2 regions of the Demetria terragena DSM 11295 genome follow, and region 2 is predicted to be linked to the other one. Evidence: predicted binding sites of a transcription regulator. Region 2 holds the regulator's gene; the other holds the start of a gene.
The links. The regulator LexA, encoded in region 2, represses DNA repair genes until DNA is damaged. The targets are predictions, from matches to a motif close to TCGAACANNTGTTCGA.

Region 1 (7,242 bases), 1.5 Mb from region 2:
GTCGGCCATCGACTCGGTCTCGCGGTAGGGCGATGCCACGGAACCGCAGTCAAGGTGGTCGCGGCCAATGACGATCGGGGCGCTGACTGCACCAGAGGCGACCAGGTCGTTGAACGCTAACCCTGCCTTGTCACGCTCGCCGTAGCCGAGCCAGCAAATGCGAGCAGGCAATCCCTGGAAGGCAATTCGCTCCTGCGCGCCGCGGATCCACTTGTGCAGCCGGTCGTTGTCGGGGAACAGGTCGAGCACGGCTTTGTCGGTCGCGGCGATGTCTTTCGGGTCGCCCGAAAGTGCCGCCCAACGGAACGGGCCCTTGCCCTCGCAGAACAGCGGTCGAATGTATGCCGGCACGAACCCGGGAAACTCGAACGCGCGGTCGTACCCGCCTTGACGCGCCTCGTCGCGGATGGAATTGCCGTAGTCGAACACCTCGGCACCGGCGTCTTGGAACTCGACCATCGCTTGCACGTGCTTGGCCATGGAGGCTTGCGCGCGCTCGGTGAACTCCTCGGGCTTCTTCTCGGCGTATTCCTGCCAGTCGGCAAGGTCGATGTCTTCGGGAAGGTAGGACAGCGGATCGTGAGCGCTGGTCTGATCAGTGACGATGTCGACGGGTACGCCGCGGCGCAGCAGTTCAGGGAACACGTCGGCGGCATTGCCCACCACACCGATCGACCAGGCGCGCCCCTCATTCTTGGCGGCAACGGACTTCTTGATCGCATCGTCGAGGTCGTCGGCGACCTCGTCGAGATAGCGGTGCTCAACGCGGCGCTTCAGCCGAGCCGGGTCGACGTCGACCACGAGGCACGCGCCGTCGTTGAGGGTGACCGACAACGGCTGCGCACCGCCCATGCCTCCGCAGCCAGCGGTGAGCGTGAGGGTGTTCTTGAGGGTGCCGTTGAAGCGTTTCTCCGCGACCGCGGCGAAGGTTTCGTAGGTCCCTTGCACGATGCCCTGGGTGCCGATGTAGATCCACGACCCGGCCGTCATCTGGCCGTACATCGTCAGTCCGAGGTGCTCCAGGCGGCGGAACTCGGGCCACGTCGCCCAGTCCCCCACAAGGTTCGAGTTCGCAAGCAAGACTCGCGGCGCCCACTCGTGGGTTTGCATCACGCCAACCGGTTTGCCGGATTGCACGAGCATCGTCTCGTCGGGGCGAAGCGTGGTGAGGGTACGCACCATCGCATCGAAGCTCTTCCAGTCGCGCGCGGCACGACCGGTTCCGCCATAGACGACCAAATCGTCTGGGCGCTCAGCATTCTCGGGGTCGAGGTTGTTCATCAGCATCCGCAGCGGGGCCTCGGTCGACCACGACTGAGCGGTCAGTTGCGTGCCACGCGGGGATCGTACGGGGCGGGCGCCTTCCATCATGTGTCGTCCTTTCAGACGTCGGTCGAATGCGTGCGGAAGCCCTCAGCGAACGGTTCTCCAAAGTCAAGTCCGCCACCGGGCAGGTGCAAGGAGTTCTGCGCGGGCGTTGGGCCCTCGCCGGTCGCCGCACTTGGTCTCGATACGGCCTCCGCAAGCTCCGGCCTACTCGACCGGCGCTCATCCGGCCTACTCGACCCAGTGCTCATCGGGACTGCTCAACCAGTAATGAAGCAAGCCGCTCATGACAGCGTGCCTGTCACAGACTCTGCGGCCGTGACTGCGGCTCCGGTCGCGACGAGTTGAACCGCATGCTCGATCTCGGGTGCGAGGTACCGGTCGGTGCCAGGGCCATCGACGTCTTCCCGTAGCGCCGCGATCACGGCGGCGATCGCAGGGGACGGCGCGTGCGGGGCCCGCAGGTCGAGTCCTCTTGCCGCGGTAAGGAGTTCGATGCCGAGCACGCGGGTGAGGCCGTCGACGGACCGGCGCAGCTTCCGCGCGGCAGACCAGCCCATGGAAACGTGGTCTTCCTGCATGGCACTGGAAGGAATCGAGTCGACGCTTGCCGGGTTGGCGAGACGTTTGAGCTCACTGACGATCGCAGCCTGGGTGTATTGCGCGATCATGTGGCCGCTGTCGACCCCCGGATCATCAGCGAGGAATGGGTTGAGGCCATGGTTGCGTGCGGCGTCGAGGAATCGGTCGGTGCGGCGCTCGCTGATGCTGGCCAAGTCGGCGGTGGCGATCGCGAGGAAATCGAGCACATATGCCACCGGCGCCCCGTGGAAATTGCCATTGCTCTCGACTCGCCCATCTCGTGTGACGACGGGATTGTCGATGGCGGAGGCGAGTTCGCGCTCAGCGACCGACGCGGCATGGTCGACCGTGTCGCGTACGGCACCAGCCACCTGGGGCGCACAACGCAAGGAGTAGGCGTCTTGCACACGAGTGCACTCATGCGGATCACGATGACTCTCGCGAATTGCGCTGTCGGCCATGAGCTTTCGCAAGTTGGCGGCGCTCGCTGCCTGGCCCGGGTGCGGCCGGATCTCCTGCAGATCGGCGGCAAAGACGTCGTCGCTGCCCATCAGACCCTCAACGCTCATCGCCGCGGTGATGTCGGCGGTCACCAGGAGGCGGCGTAGATCGCTGATCGCCATGACCAGCATGCCGAGCATCCCATCGGTGCCATTGATCAACGCGAGCCCCTCCTTCTCGCGCAGTTCAACAGGAACGATGCCGTGCTGCTGGAGCGCCTCGCCAGCATCGAGCAGTTCACCATCGCGGTCTCGCACCTGCCCCTCTCCCATGACAGCAAGCGCGCAGTGCGCGAGCGGCGCGAGATCACCAGAACAGCCAAGCGAGCCGTACTCGTGAACGACCGGGGTCAGCCCCGAATTGAGCAGATCGGCATAGGCCTGGGCAGTCTCGCGGCGCACCCCGGTGTGGCCGGTCGCGAGCGTCGAAAGCCGCAAGAGCATCGTCGCGCGGACGACCTCGCGCTCCACCTCGGGTCCGGACCCGGCAGCGTGTGATCGTACGAGACTGCGCTGCAGTTGCGCCCTCATGTCGTGCGGGATATGGCGGTTCGCGAGGGCCCCAAACCCCGTGGAGACGCCGTAATGCGGGACGGTGTCGCTCGCGAGTTGCTCGATGACAGTGCGAGCGCGCTCGATCGCCGCGACCGCCTCGTCGGACAGCGCGACGGGCACCTCATGGCGAGCCACCGCGACGACGCCGTCGAAGGAGGGCTTGCCGGTGCCGATGGTGACGAGGACGCTTCCCGGCGCTGTGGTGCTGGTCATGGATTCATTTCACCGGCTTCTGAGCCAGAAAAGTCCACAAGGGACCATCTTCTATCTCGGATTTGAGACAGCGCGTCACGCGGCACGCCGGAGGTGGCGCATCGAGCCAGGCCGCAGATCCCAGGTGACACCGACCGCGTCTGCCTTCGCGGTGTATTCCTCGCGGTGCACGACGGTGTGGTGTCGCTGGCAGAGCAGGGCAGAGTTGTCCAGTGAGGTCGGGCCCCCCTCAGACCAGGGCACGATGTGGTGGACCTGGCACCAACTTGGCGGCCGGTCGCATCCTGGGTAGGTGCAACATCGATCGCGTTCGGCGACGGCCACCCGAAGACCTCGGGTGACCAGGCGTTTGGATCGCCCGACATCGAGGGGTTCACCCCGGGACCCCAGGACCATGGGCAGAATGTCGGCGTCGCACGCGAGTCGGCGAACCTGGTGTGCGTTCAGGGAGGTGCCAGTCTCGGTGCGACCGTGGCCGCGAAGCCGACCGGCGAGCACGTCGTGGTCAATGGTGACGACGATCCGGGCGGATCCGCTCGTCGCGGTCGCGCCGTCGTCATCAATGGCCGCGCTGCCACGAGTGACCAGCAGCACCAACCCATCAGCGCGACGCTTGCCAGCAGTACGCGTGTCGATCTCACCGGTCTTCTCACCACCCGCGTGACGATGGAAAACGTCGTCACAACACGTGCTGCCGATCGCGGGCGCGGACAGCGCGTCGATCGCGTGCTTCACCTGCGCCGCGTGCAGCGGCCCGAGTTCGGCGGTTAGACGGTGCATACCGTTGGGCAGTTCAGACCACGTCACGGACTCTGCGGCATCCAGTTTGTCGTCAAGGTCTTCAAGGAAGCTCTCGTCGGCATAGGTTGCGATCACCCGCCCCGAAAGCTCACGGATCGCCCTAGCCCCCGAGCCAGCAGGGAGCGACAGAAAATGCCCGAGGACCGCGTCTCGCGTACCCCCGGGCAGGACGGGCATGACCTTGTCGACCTCGATCAAGGCCGTACGCGCGGCGGCCACCCCAACGTGGTTAGTGGCAAGCGCTGTCGCCAACAACTCGTTGCGGGGCTCGGTGCAAGCGGACGCGACTTTAGCGATCCGTGTCGCCACCGCGGGCTCTACCCCCGGGAGAGCAGGCGCCCCACCTTCCGAGGGGTCCGCATCTTCTGCCACGGGGCTTTCCAGGGCGCCATCAAGACGCACCAGCGGCCCAGCGGTCCCGGGGCTGGTCGAAGGCAACAAACCTTCGATTGCCTCGCCCGTGCTCAGTCGCGAAACCCACTGCGCAGCACCCGCCGCAGTGGATTCGACCACGACGCCACGCTGAATCGCCTCAGCAACCAACGCCACCGCCGCAGTCTCAGCAATTTGCAGCACCGCCAACACATTTCGCGTGAAGACAGCGAGATCGCGAGTACCTAATTGGTGCCGAACGGTACCCACCGTCGCGAGCCCAGCAAGACCATCGAGCACGAGCCGCGCGCACTCAGCGGCGCTCATCGCCAACTCGGCCCCCACACCAGCAGGCGGCGAACTGTGAGCATTCACTGGCGACACCTCCAACGATGATTGATGGGTTCGACGTACCTTCATTATCGAACACGTGTTCGATAATAGTCAAGGGTTAGATCCCCAAATTCTTGGTCGAATTGCACCTGCACACGGGAGCCAGTCAGGAGCGCGGCATACCGTCGTCTCATGACCCTCGGGAGACGACGTCGATGACAAATGCGCCCGCTGCCGCGCATGCGCTTAAGGTGCTGCGCCTACTCGCCAAGCATGCCGAGCCTGCCGCCGCGGCCACGATCGCGCGCGAGCTTGGGCTGCCCCGCTCCTCGACCTATCACCTCCTCGCGGTGCTGCGCGATGCCGGCTTCGTGCACCACCTGCCAGACGAAAGGCGTTGGGGGCTAGGCGTGGCCGCGTTCGAACTCGGATCGGCATACAGCCGGCAAGCGCCGCTGCAGCGGATGGCGCGCCCCATCCTGGGGCGACTCGTCGACGCCACGACCCACAACGCTCACCTTGTCGTTCTGCACGGGCGTGACGTGCTCTACGTCGTCGAGGAACGCGCGCCAGGGCGGCCGTCGCTCGTCACGGATGTGGGCGTACGCCTCCCGGCATCTCTGACCGCTTCCGGCCTGGCCATTCTCGCCGCCTTACCCACGCAGCAGGTACGCGCGCTGTTCCCCTCGCGGGAGGCATTCGTACAGCGGGACGGTCACGGAGTGTCATCGCTCACGGCGCTGCGTTCGGAGCTGGCTCAGGTGCGTCAGCGGGGGTACGCGCTCGAAGACGGTTCCGTCACGCCCGGATTGACGTCCGTTGCCGGAGCAGTGTTGGACCACAACGGTTTTCCCGCAGCCGGGATTGCGATCACCTACCCGCATGACGACGTGGACGCCGGCGAGCGCAAGCTTCTCGTCGACGAAGTGCATCGCGCGACGGGTGAGTTGTCGCGGCGGTTGGGTCATCGCGCGTAAGACCATCGATTGAGGATCGAGACCTGTCCCCTGGGCACGACCCTCGGTACCCTGCCGCACGGGAGGAAATGAGACATGAGGAAAGTACGCACAACGGCAGCCGAAACCAGGGGACCCACCGCCCGCGACCGTGCCATCGTCAAGGTCGGCGGAACGGTCGCCTTCCTGCTGTTTGCAGGTTTCTTCGTCGCGCTCGCCATCAACAGTTTCGGCGAGGGCTCATACTTCTTCGGTGGTATCGACCTGCTGATCGTGGCGTACGCGCTGGCGCGGGCTTACGGCTTTGCGCGCGGCACCGTTGGCACGCCCCTGGTCGCGTGGCTCGCCTCTCGTCGCTGACGTACGTGAGTGTTGTCAGGAGACGGCGTATCCCTTCACCAGGTCGTAGGCTTCCTTGGCGGCCTGACCGAAGTGCGGGCCGAACATGCGCCCCGGGTAGATGTTGACAAGGTGGGAGTTGACCGAGATCGCGGTGCCGGCACCGGTGGCGACGTTGAGTCCGACCATCCAGCCACCACCTGAGGCGCCCTGGTTCAAACGGCAATTTAGACCCTTGGTTCCCACGTAAGCGCCCGCGAAGGATTTACCCGAGCAGTAGTACGAGTCCGACCCATCGAACGGCTTTGCGGCCGGGTAGCCGAACGCGTACGTCTGCGACCCCTGGTGCGTCGCACCGAAGCCCACTCCAGCCGAACCAACGGTGTCTCCCAGAGTCTTGCCACCGTTCTTGGCCACAGCGAAGAACGCCACGTCACCGGCAAGGGTTGAGGAGTTGGCCCAGGCGATAGTCGTGCCTCCCCAGACGCCGTTCCACTGCCCATACGGTGCCGCGCCGTCCTTGTAGGCCGGAATGAACACGACATTCTTGAAGAATCCGCCCTTGATACCACCGGATCCTTGATGCATGCAGTGGCCCGCGGTCAGAACGGTTGACTTGTTGCCGGCCGTCACCGCAGTCGCCGAGCACTGGTAGCGGTTTGCATTCGCCGGCTTGCGTGGGTCGATGTAGAACATCTTGCCCTGTTGCTTGTAGTGGGCATACTGCTCGCATCCCTGATACAGGCCGCTCGCGTTCGTTGCCGGGAGAGAGCATGCCTGCTCCGCGGCCGACCGCTTGACGCTCGACGACGCGGACGTGCTCGGGACGGTGAGCCCTGCGCCAAGGTCGAGCTTCGTCGCCTGCACCTTCTTGTGCTGTGCCGCCGATACCGTGCGCTTGACCGGAATCGCGGACCGCAACTGCGCCGCTGTCCACTTGGCACCGCTGCCGGAGCGACCCTGCTGCGCAGACTCCAGTGGAGCGCCGATTACCCCTTCCTGCATCTTCGAGGCTTCGCCAGCAGCTGACGCCGACACGCCTCCGAGAGATGCTGCAGCGACCACCGCAGTTGCGGCTGCCCCGAAACTAACCGCCATGCGATTTCTCATGATAGTTCTCCCTGTGGAATCGGCCCGATTGCCGTGAGTTAAACGCTAGGCCGAGAATCCTCTGGAAAGGGTCATGAGATTTCCTGCATTCGTCCGCAATACTGCCGGTCTCCCTCCGCCTGCTGCCGGTCCCCGCCGGCTAGGCAGCACGACCT
Region 2 (7,242 bases):
AGGCGTTGACCGACCAGAAATCGGGGAACTCCACCCCACGCTGCTCGAAGATCGTCTCGCCGGTCTTCCAGTTCTGCTGGATGACGTCGCGCGCCTGCCAGGTCACCTCGTCGTAGGGGTGAACTCCTGGGGTGGTGAAGATGCGCTCGATCTTCAGGCCTTTGCCCTTGCGACGCGCCTGTGACGCAGCGCTGGTCGTCTCGGTCATGACGACTATCCCTTCATAAAAATCGAATCTCGGTCAGACGCGAGTACGACGCCCTCGCGCGGGGCCTGTTGTCTCGAACTAGCCCGGCGGTCCGTCTGAACTCGGCTCAATGCCGACCGCAGGACGCTCCGCGCGCAGCACCGTGATGGCTGCCTCGAAGTCCTCGGTGGATTCAAAGGCCTGATAGACGGAGGCGAACCTCAGGTAGGCAACCTCGTCGAGCTCTCGCAACGGGCCAAGAATCTCCAGGCCAACGTCGTGGGCATCGATCTCGGCCATGCCCTTGGCACGGATCGCTTCTTCAACCCGCTGCGCAAGAAGAGCCAACTCATCTTCGGTCACAGGACGGCCCTGGCATGCCTTGCGCACGCCCACCATCACCTTGTCCCGTGCGAAGGGCTCGCTCGCCCCGGACCGCTTGACCACCGTCAGACTGGCCGTCTCCATCGTGGAGAATCTCTTCCCGCACGACGGACATTGGCGACGTCGTTTGATGTGCGTTCCATCTTCAGAGGTGCGGCTGTCGACGACCCGCGAATCGTCATGACGACAGAACGGACAATGCATCGGCAAACACCTCCTCGGGCGACCACATCCGACTCCACTAGACCCAAAGTCGCCCGGCGGTCCCCCGACGGACGGCCCAACCTGTGGACAATCCTGTGGGTAACTCGTGGATAACGTGGGGACGAGATGTGGACTAGATGTGGACAACTCACAGCCATGTAACTACTAGATATAGCGATCCTAGATCGCGGCACCCCACCACGCAACATTGCCCAGGTCAGTGCGCGTGTCTACCGGATCGGCGCGCCTAGGGCGCCGGGATCTGCAACCTTTGCCCGGTGGACACCTGCGCGGAGTTGAGGTCGTTTGCCAGTTGCAGGTGTGCGATTGCGGCGCTCAGCGGCAACTCGGGAAGACGCTCGCGCGCTACATCAGACAGCGTCTGCCCCGGCCGCACGGTGACATCCTCGGACGCGGTCGGACCGCTCGCCCACGCCGAAACAGCCATGCCGCCCAGGATGGCGATGGCCAGGACCGTCACGAGCAGGGCGCGACGCCCTCGCGCCGTCAAGCGCACTGCGACTGCCGGCAGCGTCGTTGAGGTCGGGCGTGCGGGCACGTCTGAGACCAGGGCGAGATGGCGGCGACGCCGGGGTAGAGCCTGTGGCTGATCGAGCACGGGTGCGAGTGCGCTCATGGAGTCCTCCTGATGCTGTTGCGACGGGTTAACCGAACACCTGTCCGATCGGACGTGCGTACGAGGTATAGCACGTACGTTCGACGTCCACAAGCCGCCGCCATCACGAGAATGACGCGACACTCGCGTCGTACAGGTGTTTGATTGCGTTCGCTGAACTCCATACGCTGTGCTCATAGCGACAAGCCAAGCAGCGACCACCGACAAGCCCGCCGGCAAGCCCGCCGACAACGACTTCCTCGGAAACACCGGTGCCGCAGCAGGACGCCATAGATAAGGACGCCGACGATGGCCAAGATTCACCAGATGCCAGAGCCAGATGGCAAGGCACTGACCACCCGCCAACGCAAGGTGCTGCAGGTCATCCGCAGTTCAATCGACCGGCGTGGATACCCGCCCAGCATGCGGGAGATCGGCGAAGCCGTCGGACTCACGTCGCCGAGTTCGGTGGCGCACCAGCTCACGATGTTGGAGCGCAAAGGCTACTTGCGTCGGGATCCCATGCGACCGCGTGCGATCGAAGTCGTCTCGCCAGGACAACCCAAGCGCGAGCGGGGCTATCGCGGCAAGGCTGCGGCGAGTGCCGAGCTGGACTCGCCAGTCGATGAAACCGGAATCAACGACGAACGGCCAGAGGCCGAGTACGTGCCTGTCGTCGGCCGTATCGCCGCGGGTGGGCCGATTCTCGCCGAGCAAGCCGTCGAAGATGTCTTTCCCCTCCCCCGGCAACTCGTCGGCGAGGGCGATCTCTTTCTGCTCAAAGTCGTCGGCGATTCGATGATCGACGCAGCCATTTGTGATGGCGACTGGGTGGTGGTTCGGCAGCAGCCCAGCGCGAGCAACGGCGACATCGTGGCGGCGATGCTCGATCACGAGGCCACCGTCAAGACGTTCAAGCGGACTGACGGTCAGGTGTGGCTGCTACCGCATAACGAGGCATACGAGCCCATCGACGGGAACGACGCCACGATTCTCGGCAAGGTCACCGCGGTGCTGCGCCGGGTGTGACCGCTGCCACCAGTTGGGTCAGGGTGGCGCCAAGGGGACTCTCGAGTTTGACGGTCGTTTCGGCGTCGGCCCGGGTCACTCCTTGAGTGATGACCGCAACGGGGATCCGTTCACGCGCCGCGAACCGAGCGAAGCGGAAGCCAGACATCACCATCAGGGATGAGCCGAGCACCAGCAGACACGATGACTCGGCCACGGTGTCAAAACACTTCTGCACCAACGGTTTTGCCACGGATTCGCCAAACATGACGACGTCAGGCTTAAGCCTGTCTGAGCGACACACCACACACCTCGCCGTGGCAAAACCGGCCACCTGCTCGTCGGTCAGGAGCACGTCTCCGTCCGGGCGGATCTGTCCGGTCATGGCCTCACGATCGAAGCGCGGATTTGCCTGTCTGAGCCACTCATCCACGGTTGTCCGCGCGTAGGACTCGCCACAATCGACGCAGACCACGGCATCGAGGGAGCCGTGTAATTCGATGATCTCGTCGGCGCCACCTCGCTGATGCAGGCCATCGACGTTCTGGGTGATGATCCCTGTGGTCAGTCCCAAGCGTTGCAGGTCCGCGACGGCACGATGCCCGTCATTGGGTTCGGCGGCCGCGAACCGGGGGTATCCGACGAACGACCTGGCCCAGTAGCGCTGGCGCGCGTGCGGCGAGGCCAGGAGTTCGCTCACCGTCATGGGCGTCACTCGTCGCTCGCCATCGGCACCTCGATAGCCCGGAATGCCGGACTCGGTCGAGAGGCCAGCACCCGAGAGGATGCAGACCCGGCCTTCGGCGACGAGGTCCACCAGCGCAGCCCACTTCACTGGGTCGCCATCTCCTGGCGATGGAAAGGTCGCACACGGCACGACCTCAGTATCTCCGGTGTGGTCTCGACAAGCTCGACCGGCGTAGGTGCGCTCGACCACAACCCACGCCGGTCGAGTAGGCGAGCGCCCCCTTCCCCACGCCGGTCGAGTAGGCGAGCGCCCCAGCGCGAGCCGTATCGAGACCCCGGCGGGTCTCGACAAGCTCGACCAGCGTTAGAGAGCTAGACCGGCGTTGACGGGCCCGACAACAACCCACGCCGGTCGAGTAGGCGAGCGCCCCAGCGCGAGCCGTATCGAGACCCCCGGCAGGTCTCGACAAGCTCGACCGGCGTTAGAGAGCTCGACCGGCGTTAGAGAGCTCGACCACAACCCACGCCGGTCGAGTAGGCGAGCGCCCCAGCGCGAGCCGTATCGAGACCAAGGCAAGAGGTCTCGACAAGCTCGACCGGCGATAACGGCTCGACCGGCGTTAGAGAGCTCGACCGGCTTGGGTGCGCTCAACCGGCGTAGGTGCGCTCAACCTTCCTGGATGGTAAGACAACTAGACTCTGGTCATGATTGATGCTGCCGGGCTGCGCGTCATGCGCGCCATCGCCGATGAGGGTAGTTTCACGGCTGCGGCCACCGCGCTGGGCTATTCACAGCCGGCGGTGTCCCAGATGGTGCGTCGGCTCGAAGAACGCACGGGCACGGTGCTCGTGGAACGGATTGGGCGAACGGTTCGCCTGACCGAGGCCGGCAGCGTCCTGGCCAAGCACGCCATTCCCGTGTTGGAGGCCCTCGACCGCGCCGAGTGCGAGATCCAATCGATCGCCGGGCTCGAAGCGGGCCGAGTCAGGCTGACGGCGTTCCCTTCGGCCTCCTCGACGTTGGTCCCCCAGGCGCTCGCCTTGGTCAAGAAGCGTTTTCCCGAGATCAAGGTGGTCTTCACCGAGGCGGAACCACCGGGAGCTCTTGAGGCGCTCCGCGCGGGTGAGTGCGATCTTGCGGTCACCTTTGTCTATGACGGGGACGTGCTCCCCAGGGGCGAAAGCGACCTCGATCCCTTCGATGTCACGACCCTCCTGGAGGACGAGGTGCGCCTCGTTCTCCCCGCGTCCCACCCTCTCGCCACCTCCGATCAGGTTGACCTCGCAGACCTGGCGAGCGAATCCTGGATCGCGGGGTGCCCTCGATGTCGGGGTCACCTGGTGTCGTTGGCGCAACGCGCCGGGTTTGAACCTGACGTGGCCATCGAGACTGAGGATTATGTGGCAGTGCTCGCGCTGGTAGCAGCCGGGCTCGGCGTTGCTGTGGTGCCTGAGTTGCTGCTGAAGTCCACACGTAACGATGGCCTCGTGGCCTTGCCGATGTCACCAGCCAACCGCCGTACGGTGCAGGTCGTGACGACGCCCGACCTGCGCCGAGTGCCAGCGGTTGAGGCAACGCTTCAGGCGCTCACTGAGTCGGCCAAGCTGGCGATGTAGCAGGCCGCTTAGCCCTTCCGCGTCACGGCGGAAATCCGCCCTGCCTGGTCCACCAAGGCGATGTCGCCTTGGCGGTCAGTCCGCAGCACCTGCGAGCCCGACTGATGCAGCGAAGTCAACAACGCAGGAGCGGGGTGCCCGTAGTCGTTGCCGGCGCCCACGCTGATGACGGCGTACGGCGCGCTGAGGTCACGTAGCAGCCGTGGCTCATGGTTGGCGGAACCATGGTGGGCAACCTTGACGACATCGACAGGACGCGGGTCATTGCGCAGCGCGAGCGCACGAGCCACCTGGAACTGAGCTTCGCGTTCTGCATCGCCGAGGAGCACCAATCGGACTTCCCCGACTCGTACGTCGAGCACAACCGACGCGTTGTTTTGAACCGAGCCGGTCCGGATCGTCCGACCCGGCCAGATGACCCTGGCCCGAACGCCTGCCCACCCCAGGTCATCGCCGGCATTGACCTCAGTGGTCGGTACGCCATGCGCGGCCGCGACCCGTGTCACCATCGGCTCCAGCGAACCCTGCTCGCCTTCGCCGCCTTCGTCGCCGTCGACAGAGGTGGTGATGATCTGTCCAACCTCCCGACCGTCGAGCACGCCGGGGAGTCCCGCCACGTGGTCGGCATGGAAGTGCGTCAAGACCACAGCATCGATGGTGTGAACCTCCAGGTCGTCCAGGCAGCGGTCCATCGACGTCGGGTCCGGCCCGACATCCACCACCACGACGCGGCCCGGGCCCGTCCTGATGACGCCTGCGTCGCCTTGCCCGACTTCGCACGCGACGAACACCCACCCGGGCGCTGGCCACCCTGGTTGCGGTAACGGCCAGGCTGCGGCTGCCAGCACGACCGTCAGCGCCACCACGACCGCGGGATAACGGCGCACATGCGCGATCAACCACGTGCCGCACAGCACCACCCCGGCCGTGATCAACGCGAGCGCCACCGCTCCCCACGTGGTGCCCGGCCAGGGCAGCATCCCGCCTGGAATTGCGGCGCCGCTGTGCGCGATCTGTGCGATCGCCTCGGTCGGTAGCGCAGCCAGCCACCCCACGGCAGCAGCCACCGGCAGGACGACTGGCGCCACCAACACCACCAGCACACCTGCCACCGTGGCGGGTGCCACGAGCGGGGCCGCCAGCAAATTGGCCGGGATGCCCACCAGCGGGATCGCGCCTTGCAACACCACGATGATCGGAGTGCACATCACCTGGGCAGCGACCGGGATCGCGACCGGCTCGCCAAGCCACGCCATCCGATCCGGGAGCCGGTCAGCGAACCAGGCTCCCCACGGCCTAGCAAAGAGCACCAGTCCCAACGTGGCCAGAACCGACAAGGCAAATCCGTACGATCGCGCGAGCCACGGGTCGAGGATCAGCAGAACAACCACCGCGCCACCCAAGGCGGGTGCAGCGGCCCGCGGGCGACCGGCAGAGGTCGCCAGCAGGCCCACCAGACCCATCACCGCGGCTCGAGCAACGCTCGGCTCAGGTCGGCACAACAGCACGAACAGGCCCAAAGCGACGAGACAGATGGGGACCCGCGCGCGCCGTGGGACACGCAGCCAACCGCATACCCACAGCACCGACAACAGCACGATCGTGACGTTGGTGCCGCTCACGGCGGTCAGGTGAGTCATGCCGGTTGTCCGCATGTCGTCGCTCAAATTCGGGGGTACCCGCGACACATCACCGATGACCATGGCGGGAGTGAGGCCGCGCGCATCTGCGGGTAGTGATGCCGTCGCGTCTCTCAGGTCAGTTCTAAAGAGCTCAACTCCTCGCAGCAGCGCAGGCGCAGCCGAGATCTTCTGCGGAGAACCGATCGGGTTCAGAACCGCACTGACATCAGCGCCTTTCTCGGCCTCGGACAGGCGTCCGCGCACCTGCACCGTGTCCTTCCAGCGCAACTCGTTCCACCGCCGGTCGGCGAAAATCAGCACGGTGGCCCTCACCGGCGTGACCAGGCCCCGCCCTTCGACGCGGGTCACCGCCAGCCGGACGACGACCAGATCATCGGTCTGCCTCTGACTGGTGCCATCCCGTGGCTGCACGATGCGCGGATCGGCGGCCAGCGCACCGGTCAGGGACACGGTGGCCCGCTGCGCGGCCAACTCCTCGATCGGTCCGACAGCACGCATCACCAGATGCAGCCCGGTCGAGACCGTCAGCAGGCTGGCCAACGCGAGGCCGAGGGCGATCGTCCGTCGTCGCAGGGTTGATCGCCGTAGGAAGAGCGCCGCCGCGAAGCCAAGGCTCGCACCGCCCACCAAGAGCCACCACCACGGCAGGCTCAGACACAGGGCCACTAACGCCCATCCGATCAGAGCCGGCAGCAGAAGTCGGACGTCGAGTCGTGCCGCGCGGTCGAGCACCTCACACGGCGACGTGTGGCCGCAGTTGGGCGAGCATCTTTTCTCCAATTCCACTCACTTCGGTGAGTTCATCGACCGAGGTGAACTGACCATTGTCGGTCCGCCATTGCACGATGCGCCCGGCGATCACTGGGCCGACCCCCGGCAGTTGCTCCAGTGCGCTC

Region 1: a site for LexA is predicted at 4,772-4,787, ahead of F562_RS20385 (HNH endonuclease signature motif containing protein). Genes of this name have one in related genera too.

What each region holds. Positions count from the first base shown of each region.
Region 1 covers NZ_AQXW01000004.1:2,214,739-2,221,980, reverse strand. The annotation lists gene hutU (urocanate hydratase) at 1-1,368, opposite strand, end outside; gene hutH (histidine ammonia-lyase) at 1,611-3,176, opposite strand; gene F562_RS20385 (HNH endonuclease signature motif containing protein) at 3,252-4,724, opposite strand; gene F562_RS0114935 (IclR family transcriptional regulator) at 4,898-5,659, shown strand; gene F562_RS0114930 (hypothetical protein) at 5,735-5,998, shown strand; gene F562_RS19495 (trypsin-like serine peptidase) at 6,014-7,075, opposite strand; gene F562_RS0114920 (hypothetical protein) at 7,241-7,242, opposite strand, start outside.
Region 2 covers NZ_AQXW01000004.1:696,591-703,832, forward strand. The annotation lists gene F562_RS0107425 (vitamin B12-dependent ribonucleotide reductase) at 1-208, opposite strand, end outside; gene nrdR (transcriptional regulator NrdR) at 287-775, opposite strand; gene F562_RS18430 (LysM peptidoglycan-binding domain-containing protein) at 1,023-1,412, opposite strand; gene lexA (transcriptional repressor LexA) at 1,701-2,420, shown strand; gene F562_RS0107445 (Sir2 family NAD-dependent protein deacetylase) at 2,395-3,234, opposite strand; gene F562_RS0107450 (LysR family transcriptional regulator) at 3,792-4,703, shown strand; gene F562_RS18435 (ComEC/Rec2 family competence protein) at 4,712-7,078, opposite strand; gene F562_RS21155 (ComEA family DNA-binding protein) at 7,080-7,242, opposite strand, start outside.